Regions from separate parts of the Modestobacter lacusdianchii genome, predicted to be linked through region 1. Evidence: riboswitches for the same ligand, from Rfam matches in the RefSeq annotation. Region 1 holds a riboswitch; the other holds the start of a gene.
What was found. A riboswitch is a leader RNA that binds a small molecule or an ion and turns the genes downstream of it on or off. The one in region 1 is predicted to bind cobalamin.

Region 2: linked by a shared signal. The riboswitch ahead of ACJTNH_RS11715 (ABC transporter substrate-binding protein) and the one ahead of ACJTNH_RS16220 (putative cobaltochelatase) in region 1 are both predicted to bind cobalamin.

The regions. Positions count from the first base shown of each region.
Region 1 is NZ_JBJJTJ010000025.1:25,611-29,915, reverse strand. It holds gene ACJTNH_RS16240 (AbrB family transcriptional regulator) at 1-86, opposite strand, end outside; gene ACJTNH_RS16235 (transcriptional regulator) at 343-636, opposite strand; gene ACJTNH_RS16230 (hypothetical protein) at 633-1,115, opposite strand; gene ACJTNH_RS16225 (hypothetical protein) at 1,112-1,558, opposite strand; cobalamin riboswitch at 1,623-1,754, shown strand; gene ACJTNH_RS16220 (putative cobaltochelatase) at 1,795-3,894, shown strand; gene cobO (cob(I)yrinic acid a,c-diamide adenosyltransferase) at 3,918-4,305, shown strand, end outside.
Region 2 is NZ_JBJJTJ010000013.1:62,289-66,593, reverse strand. It holds gene ACJTNH_RS11725 (FAD-dependent oxidoreductase) at 1-1,363, opposite strand, end outside; gene ACJTNH_RS11720 (STAS domain-containing protein) at 1,477-1,842, shown strand; cobalamin riboswitch at 1,903-2,091, shown strand; gene ACJTNH_RS11715 (ABC transporter substrate-binding protein) at 2,122-3,138, shown strand; gene ACJTNH_RS11710 (FecCD family ABC transporter permease) at 3,135-4,187, shown strand; gene ACJTNH_RS11705 (ABC transporter ATP-binding protein) at 4,184-4,305, shown strand, end outside.

The sequences.
Region 1 (4,305 bases):
ACGCCGAGCAGCTCGAAGGCCGCGGTGACCCCGACCCCGACGGCCAGGACGGCGGCCCAGTCGAGCACCCGCCGCCGGTCCGCCACGCCCGCACTCTGCCCGACCCGGTCCGACCCGCCCGACCGTGCCCCCCGCTCCGCCCACCTCCCGAGCGGCGCACTTCCGCGCGCGAACCCACACGCGCTCTCGCGCGGCTGAGCACGCGCACTTTCGCGCGAACAAGCACGCGCACTTTCGCGCGGACAAGCACGCGCGCTTTCGCGCGGACGAGCACGCGCGCTTTCGCGCGCGAGAGCACGCGTCCCCCGTGCGCTCCCGCGCTGGAGTTCGTGGGGCTGGGGGTCAGAGGCCGGCGATGCGGCGGAGCTCGGCGACGTGCGCGTCGAAGGCGGCGCGACCGGCCTTGGTCAGCGCCAGGCTGGTGCGCTGCCGGGAGGCGATGGTGGCCTTGCGCACCTGCACGTAACCCGCCTCCTCCAGCTGCTTGACGTGCTTGGACAGCACCGAGTCGCTCACCTGTACCGCGTCCCGGACGGCGGCGAACTCCATCGTGTCGACGACCGCCAGCAGCCCGCAGATCTGCAGCCGCGGCGGGGCGTGGACGACCGCGTCGAACCGCGGCTCGACGGCGGTCACAGCTCCCCGCGCAGCTCGGCGATGTAGATGTGGGTCCACCACCGGCTGATCAGCGCGATGCTCAGCCCCATCAGCGCGCCGACGACCACCAGGGGCCACCGGACGTCGAACCCGAGGGCGAGCACGAGCGCCGGTCCGACCGTGAGCGCGTACAGGACGAACCAGACCCTGATCGCCTTCTGCGTCGCCCCGGGCCGCAGCCCGTTGACCCAGAAGCCGGTGAGCCGCTGGTAGGTGGCCATCAGCCAGCGCAGTCCGAGGGAGAACACGACGACGGCGCCGATGGTCAGGAAGGGGTCGTCAGCGGCCAGCGCGGCGAGCAGGCCGAAGACCAGCAGCCCGAGCAGCGCGTCGTACCACCAGGGCTGCATCGCCCGGTCGGCCATCGCGGCCCGGTCCGACTGCAACCCGGCCAGGTGTGCGGCCGCCTGGTCGCGGTCGGCCACCGGCCCGTCCACGTCGAGCGGACCGCCGGTCACTGCCGGCCCCGCAGCTCAGCGGCGTAGGCGCGGCTCCAGCGGCGGCCCATCAGTGCCACCGCGACCCCGAGCACTGCGCCCGCGGGCACCATCACCCAGTGGTGGCCGTGGCCGTCGGCGAGCACGAACGCCGGTACGAGGACGACCAGGACGATCCCGGTCCAGACGGCCATCGAACGCGCGTCGATGTTCACCCAGACGCCGGTGATCCGCTTGTACGCCGACACCATGGCCGCCAGCGCCCCACCGAACACGACCAGCGCCGGCAAGGTCACCCAGAGGGAATCGAGGGCGTAGGAGGACAGGAAGCCGAACAGCAGCAGCCCGAGCGTCACGTCGTACCACCAGGGCGGCACGACCCGGTCGGCCAGCGCGGCGCGGTCGGCCTGCAGCGCGGCCAGCTGGGCGGTGGCGTCGTCCCGGCCGATCCCCATGCTTTCCATGTCGGAAAGAGTGGCGCATCACTTTCCGATCCGTCAAGAGACACGCCCCTGGTCCCACCCCGGGAGCCCGTGGTCGAATGACGGTCCAACTGCGACGGCAGTGGAGGAAGCCCGGTGCGACTCCGGCGCGGTCCCGCCACTGTGACCCGGTCCCGGCCGGGGAGTCAGGAACTCCCGCCGTCGCTTCCCGCCACCTCCGGGCGTGGACACCCGGGGAGAGGACCTGTGGTCTCTTCATGACCTACCCCTTCGGCGCCGTCGTCGGCATGGACGACATGCGGCTGGCCCTGCTGCTCAACGCCGTCTCCCCCGCCGTCGGCGGCGTGCTGGTGCGCGGCGAGAAGGGCACGGCGAAGTCGACGACGGTGCGCGCCCTGGCCGCCGTCCTGCCCCCGGTCGACGTCGTCACCGGCTGCCGCTTCGCCTGCGACCCCGCCGCCCCCGACCCCGAGTGCCCGGACGGCCCGCACCCCGCCGACTCGCCCGCGGTCACGCGTCCGGCGAAGCTGGTCGAGCTGCCGGTCGGCGCCTCGGAGGACCGCCTGGTCGGCTCGCTGGACCTGGAGCGCGCGCTCACCGAGGGCGTGAAGAGCTTCGAGCCCGGGCTGCTGGCCGGGGCGCACCGCGGCGTGCTCTACGTCGACGAGGTCAACCTGCTGCACGACCACCTGGTCGACCTGCTGCTGGACGCCGCCGCCCTGGGTCGCGCCTACGTCGAGCGCGAGGGCGTCTCCGTGCGGCACGCCGCCCGGTTCCTGCTGGTCGGCACCATGAACCCCGAGGAGGGCGAGCTCCGCCCCCAGCTGCTCGACCGGTTCGGCCTCACCGTCGAGGTGGCCGCCCCCCGGGACGCCGACCTGCGCGCCGAGGTGGTCCGCCGCCGCTTCGGCTACGACGCCGACCCGGCCGGATTCGCCGCCGCCTGGGCCGCCTCCGAGCGCGAGCTGGCCGACCAGATCGCCACCGCTCGCGCCCTGCTGCCCCGGGTGGTGCTGAGCGACGCCGCACTGCGCCAGGTCACCAGCGTCTGCGCCGCCTTCGACGTCGACGGGCTGCGCGCCGACCTGGTCACCGCCCGCGCTGCGATCGCGCACGCCGCCTGGTGCGGCCGCACCGACGTCACCGAGGACGACGTCCGGGTCGCCGCCCGGCTCGCCCTCCCCCACCGCCGCCGGCGCAATCCCTTCGACGCCCCCGGCCTGGACGAGGACACCCTGGAGCAGGCCCTCGAGGACTCCCGCCCCGACTCCCCGCCCGACGACGACCTCACCCCACCCGAGGGCACCGACCCCACCGACGACGGCCCGACGGACGACGGCCCAGACGGCAACGGCCCAGACGGCAACGGCCCGCCCGGCAGTGACCCGACGGACGGCCACGGCACCCCCGGGGGCCAAAGTCGCGACTTCGGCCCCTCGGACGACGGCGCCGGCCCGGACGGCGGTGAGCAGGGGCCGACGACGGCGCCGCGGGGTGAGGGTGGCGGGCACACCGAGGCCGCGCCCGCGCCGGAGAAGGCGGCCGTCGCGCCCGATGCGCCGTTCCGGGTGCAGCGGCTGGAGGTGCCCGGCATCGGCGCGGGCACGGCCGGCCGGAGGTCGCGGGCCCGCAGCGAGCGCGGCCGGGTGGTGGGCTCGACGCGGCCGGAGGGCACCGTCACGAAGCTGCACCTGGTCGACACCGTGCTCGCCGCAGCACCCCACCAGCGGGCCCGCGGGCGCAGCGGCACCGGCCTGCGGGTCGAGCGCGCCGACCTGCGCCAGGCCACGCTCGAGGGTCGCGAGGGCAACCTCGTCCTGTTCGTCGTCGACGCCAGCGGCTCGATGGGCGCCCGGTCCCGGATGGCCGCGGTGAAGGGCGCCGTCCTCTCGCTGCTGATGGACGCCTACCAGCGCCGGGACAAGGTCGGGCTGATCACCTTCCGCGGCGGTGACGCCGAGCTGACCCTGCCGCCCACGTGGTCGGTGGAGGCCGCGGCCGCCCGGCTGACCAGCCTGCCCACCGGCGGCCGGACGCCGCTGGCCGCCGGGCTGCTGCGGGCGCACGAGACGCTCCGGCTGGAGCGGGTGCGCGACCCGCGGCGCCGTCCGCTGCTCGTCGTCGTCACCGACGGCCGGGCGACCGGCCCCCGCGGTGGCGACCACCTCGCCGATGCCCGCCGGGCCGCCGGGCTGCTGGCCACGGCCGGGACGGCGGGCATCGTCGTCGACTGCGAGTCCGGGCCGGTGCGGCTGGGCCTGGCTGCCTCGCTGGGCACGGCCCTGGGCGCTCGGACGATGCGGCTCGAGGAGCTGGGCGCGGAGTCGCTGGCCCGCACGGTGCGAGAGGCCGCCTGATGCCGCAGGGACAGGTCGCGGTCGTGCCGCAGGACGGACTCAGCACCCGGCAGCGCCGCAACCGGCCGCTGCTGGCGGTGCACACCGGTGAGATGAAGGGCAAGTCCACCGCCGCCTTCGGGATGGCGATGCGGGCGTGGAACCAGGGCTGGTCGATCGCGGTCTACCAGTTCGTCAAGAGCGCCAAGTGGAAGGTCGGCGAGGAGAACGCGCTGACCGCGCTGGGCCGGGTGCACGAGACCACCGGCGAGGGCGGGCCGGTCGTCTGGCACAAGATGGGCTCGGGCTGGTCGTGGTCGCGCAAGCACGGCGACGAGACCGACCACGCCGCCGACGCCGCCGAGGGGTGGGCGCAGATCAAGCGCGACCTGGCCGCCGAGGCGCACCGCTTCTACGTGCTCGACGAGTTCA
Region 2 (4,305 bases), on a different contig from region 1:
ACCGCAGCTCCCCCACCGTCTCCTCCCGTCCCTCGACCACCAGCTCGTCCCCGAGCGCAGCGACCACAGGAGCCTCGGTGCCGTACCGGTGCACCAGCCGCGCCGGGGCGTCCACCCGGGCCAGCACCCGCTCGGGTGCCGCGCCGACCAGCGGCAGCCGGGCGGTGGGTGACCGGCGAGCGCCCCGGCCGAGCCGGTCGACCACCGCGTCGACCGCCTCGGCGGCGGTCGCCCGGTGGGTGGTGAGCTCCCCGCCGGCCACGGTCAGCACCGACCCGTCCCAGGACGGCACCGGCCGGCCGGACGGGTCGGCGGGGCCCGGGTGCAGCCCGGCGAAGGCACCGACCACGTCACTGGGCTGCAGCGGCACCGACAGCACCGCGTTCACCGCCGCCAGCAGCCGGCCGACCTCGGCGTCGCCGGGCGCCGGCACCTCTTCGGGCACCGGGCCGCCCACCGGTTCGTCGGTGACGCCCAGGTGCACCAGGCCGCCCGGCTGCGGCAGTGCCACGACGTACCGGGACCGCGATCCGGGCAGCGGGACGGCGAGCGCCGCGATCGGCCGGCCGAGCCGCGCGGCCGGCACCACCAGGTGCGTCCGGCGCAGGGGCACCAGGTCGACGCCCGGCGCCAGCCGCTGCACCGCCACCCCGGCGGCGTTCACCACCGCCTCCGCCCGCACCGCGACCGTGGTGCCGTCGGCCGACAGCTCGACCGTCCCGCCGTCCACGCCGGTCACGGTCACCCCGGTCAGCACCCGGGCGCCGAAGGCAGCGGCGGTCCGCGCCAGGGCGACCACCAGCCGGGCGTCGTCCTCGAGCTGCCCGGCCCAGGAGACGACGCCACCCCGCCCCGGTCGCACCGCCGGGAGGAGTCGCCCGACGCCCTCCGCCCCGACCCGGCCGGTGCCGGGCAGCGACCCGCGGCCGCCGCGCACCGAGACCCGGACGGCGTCACCCAGCCGGCCGCCGAGCTCGGCCAGCGCGCTGACGTCCCGGCCGGCGACGTCGGGCACGAGGAAGGGCAGCCGGCGGACCAGGTGCGGCGCGGTGACCCGCATCAGCACCGCACGTTCCCGGGCCCGCTGCCGGGCTGCGCCGACCTGCCCGCGCGCCGGGCGCCGCAGGCCGGCACCCAGCGTCGAGGGCCACCGGCTGGTGCCGGCAGCGAGGTCGGCGCGCTCGCAGAGGGCGACGGTGAGCCCGCGGGCCGCGGCGTCCAGGGCGATGCCCGCCCCGGTCACGCCGCCCCCGACGACCAGCACGTCGACCCCGTGCTCGGCGAGCCGGTCCAGGTCGCGGGCGCGCTGCCGGGGGTCCAGCGTCCCGGGCCGGGTGAGGTCCCTCGCGTCCGGCTGGGGCACCGGCAGACTGTAGCCGTGGCCGACGACCGGGCGACCCGGCTGGCGCACGCCGGCCCCGGCGTGCTGCCGGACTGATCACGTTTCAGCAGCTCGGACCGGGTATTGGTGCTCTCATGCCCATCGGCCACGATCCCCTCCCCGAGCCCGGCTCGGGTGAGGTGCTCCGGACCGAGGACGAGACCGGTCCGCTGCTGCGCCTCTCCGGCCGCATCGACCGTGAGGCCGTGCGCCGGTTCCGCTTGCTGGTCCCGCCGACGGCCTGGCCGCAGCGGGCCGACCTCACCGACGTGACGTCGCTGGACCCCACCGGGCTGGAGCTGCTCGTGCACCTGGCCCGCAAGCCCGCCCGCACCGGCGCGCGCCTGCAGTTGATCGGCCTGCCCGAGCAGCTGCGGCCGGTGCTCGACCGCGCCGGGATCTCCCGGCTGGTGGACGACGACGTCCAGCAGGCGCCGCCCGGGGCCCCTGCCCGCAACTGAGCACGACCGCACCTGCACGGCTGCGCAGGTGCGCCGTTGGCAGGCCGGGGCCCCACCTCGTAGCGTCCGCCCTGCCGTGGTGCTCGGGAAGCCGGTGTGATGCCGGCGCGGCCCTCGCCACTGTGAAGGGGTAGTTGCTGCGCCACGCCTGCGTCCCGCGCGGGCAGTCACTGGACCGAGAGGTCCGGGAAGGCGGCGCGGCCGCGTCGACCCCTGAGCCAGGAGACCGGCCACGGCACCGAGTCCGTCCACGAGGTGCTGGAAGGCGGCTGCATCCGCATGCCCACGTCAACGTCCACCCGCTCCACCCGGTCGGCCGGGCTGGCCGTCGCCCTGTCGGCGGCGTTGCTCGCCGGCTGCGGCTCCGACGAGCCCGACTCCGCCCGGGCCGCCGACGCCGACGGCTTCCCGGTCACCGTCAGCAGCTGCGGCCACGAGGCCACCGTGCCGGCCCCGCCCGAGCGCGCGGTGACGATCAACCAGGGCGCCACCGAGGTGCTGCTCGCCCTGGGCCTGGCCGACCGGATGGTCGGCACCGCCTACCTGGACGACGAGGTGTCCGACCGCTGGGCCGACGAGTACGCGAGCGTCCCGGTGCTGTCGGCGGAGTACCCGGACACCGAGACGCTGCTGACCGCCGAGCCGGACTTCGTCTACGGCTCCTACCTCACCTCCTTCGCCGGGGACGCCGCCGGCTCGCAGGCCGACCTCGCCGACCTCGGCATCCCCTCCTACGTCTCCCCGTTCGGCTGCGGTCGGGACACCCCCGGTGAGTCCGCCGGCGCCGACGGGGTCACCTTCGACGACGTCTGGGGCGAGCTGCGCGACATGGCGAGCGTGTTCGGCGTCGCGGAACGCGCCGAGGAGCTGGTCGCCGAGCAGCAGGAGCTGCTGGCCGACCCGGCGATCGCCACGGCCGGCGAGGGGCTGACCGTGTTCTGGTACGACAGCGGCGACACCACGCCCTTCGCCGGGGTGGGTGAGGGGGGGCCGCAGCTGCTGCTGGACTCGGTCGGTGCGACCAACCTCTTCGCCGACGTGCCCGGCACCTGGGCCGACGTCAGCTGGGAGCGGGTCGTCGAGGCCGACCCCGACGTGATCGTGCTCCCGGAGGCCACCTGGTCGACGGTCGAGGAGAAGAAGCGGTACCTGGCCGCCGACCCGGCGCTGTCGGCGCTGACCGCCGTCCGGGAGGAGCGGTACGTGGAGCTGCCGTTCACCGAGTCGACCCCCGGCGTCCGGAACGCCGACGGCGTGGTCTCCCTCGCCGAGCAGCTCACCGCGCTCGGCCGGTGACCGCCCTCAGCCAGGCGACCAGCACGGTCCGGCTGCCGCGGTCGCCGGTGCTGCTGGTCCCGGCGCTGATCGCGCTGCTGGTGCTCAGCGCCGTGGTGGCGGTGACGATCGGGTCGGCGGACCTGCCGCTGGGCACGGTCGTGCGCGCGGTGTTCGCCCGGGACGACGTCCCGCTGCTCACCGAGCACATCGTCTGGCAGCTGCGGCTGCCGCGGATCGCCGGCGCGGCCCTGGTCGGCGCGGGGCTGGCGCTGTCCGGCGCCGTGGTGCAGACGCTCACCCGCAACGCGCTGGCCGACCCCTACCTGCTGGGCATCTCCGGCGGGGCGTCGGTGGGCGCGGTGCTGGTGATCGTGCTCGGCGTCGGCGTCACCTCGCTGGGCGGTCAGCTCGCCGTCTCCCTCGCGGCCTTCGCCGGGGCGGTGCTGGCGCTGGTGCTGGTGCTGGCGCTGGCCACCGGTCGCAGCGGGGCGCTGCCGCCGGGCCGCACCGTCCTGGCCGGGGTCGCGGTCGGCCAGCTGGCGTACGCGGTCACCTCCTTCGTCGTCCTCTCCTCCGGGGACAGCGACGCCGCCCGGCGGGTGCTGCGGTGGACGGTCGGCTCGCTCGCCGGCACCCGCTGGGACGCCGTCGCGGTGGCCGCCGCCGTCGTCGGCGTGCTGGGCGCGGTGGTGCTGGCCGGTTCTCGGGCGCTGGATGCCTTCGCCTTCGGCGACCGGGCCGCGTCCAGCCTCGGTGTGCCGGTCGAGGTGACCCGGTGGGTGCTCTACGGCACGGTCGCCCTGCTCACCGGCGCGATGGTGGCCCTCGCCGGGTCGATCGGGTTCGTCGGCCTGGTGGTGCCGCACGCCGTCCGGCTGGTGCTGGGCCCACTGCACCGCCGGCTGCTGCCGGTCGCCGCGCTGGTCGGCGCGGTGTTCCTGCTGTGGGCCGACACCCTGGCCCGCACGCTGCTCGGGGACACCGAGGTGCCGATCGGGGTGCTCACCGCGTTCGTCGGGGTGCCGCTGTTCCTCGTCCTGCTGCGCCGCGAGCGGAGCCGGTCGTGACGCTGCAGGTCGAGGGCGCCACCTGGGCGGCCGGCGGGCGCACGCTGGTGGACGGCGTCGGGTTCAGCGTGCCCACCGGCCGGGTGACCGGGCTGCTGGGCCCCAACGGCTCGGGCAA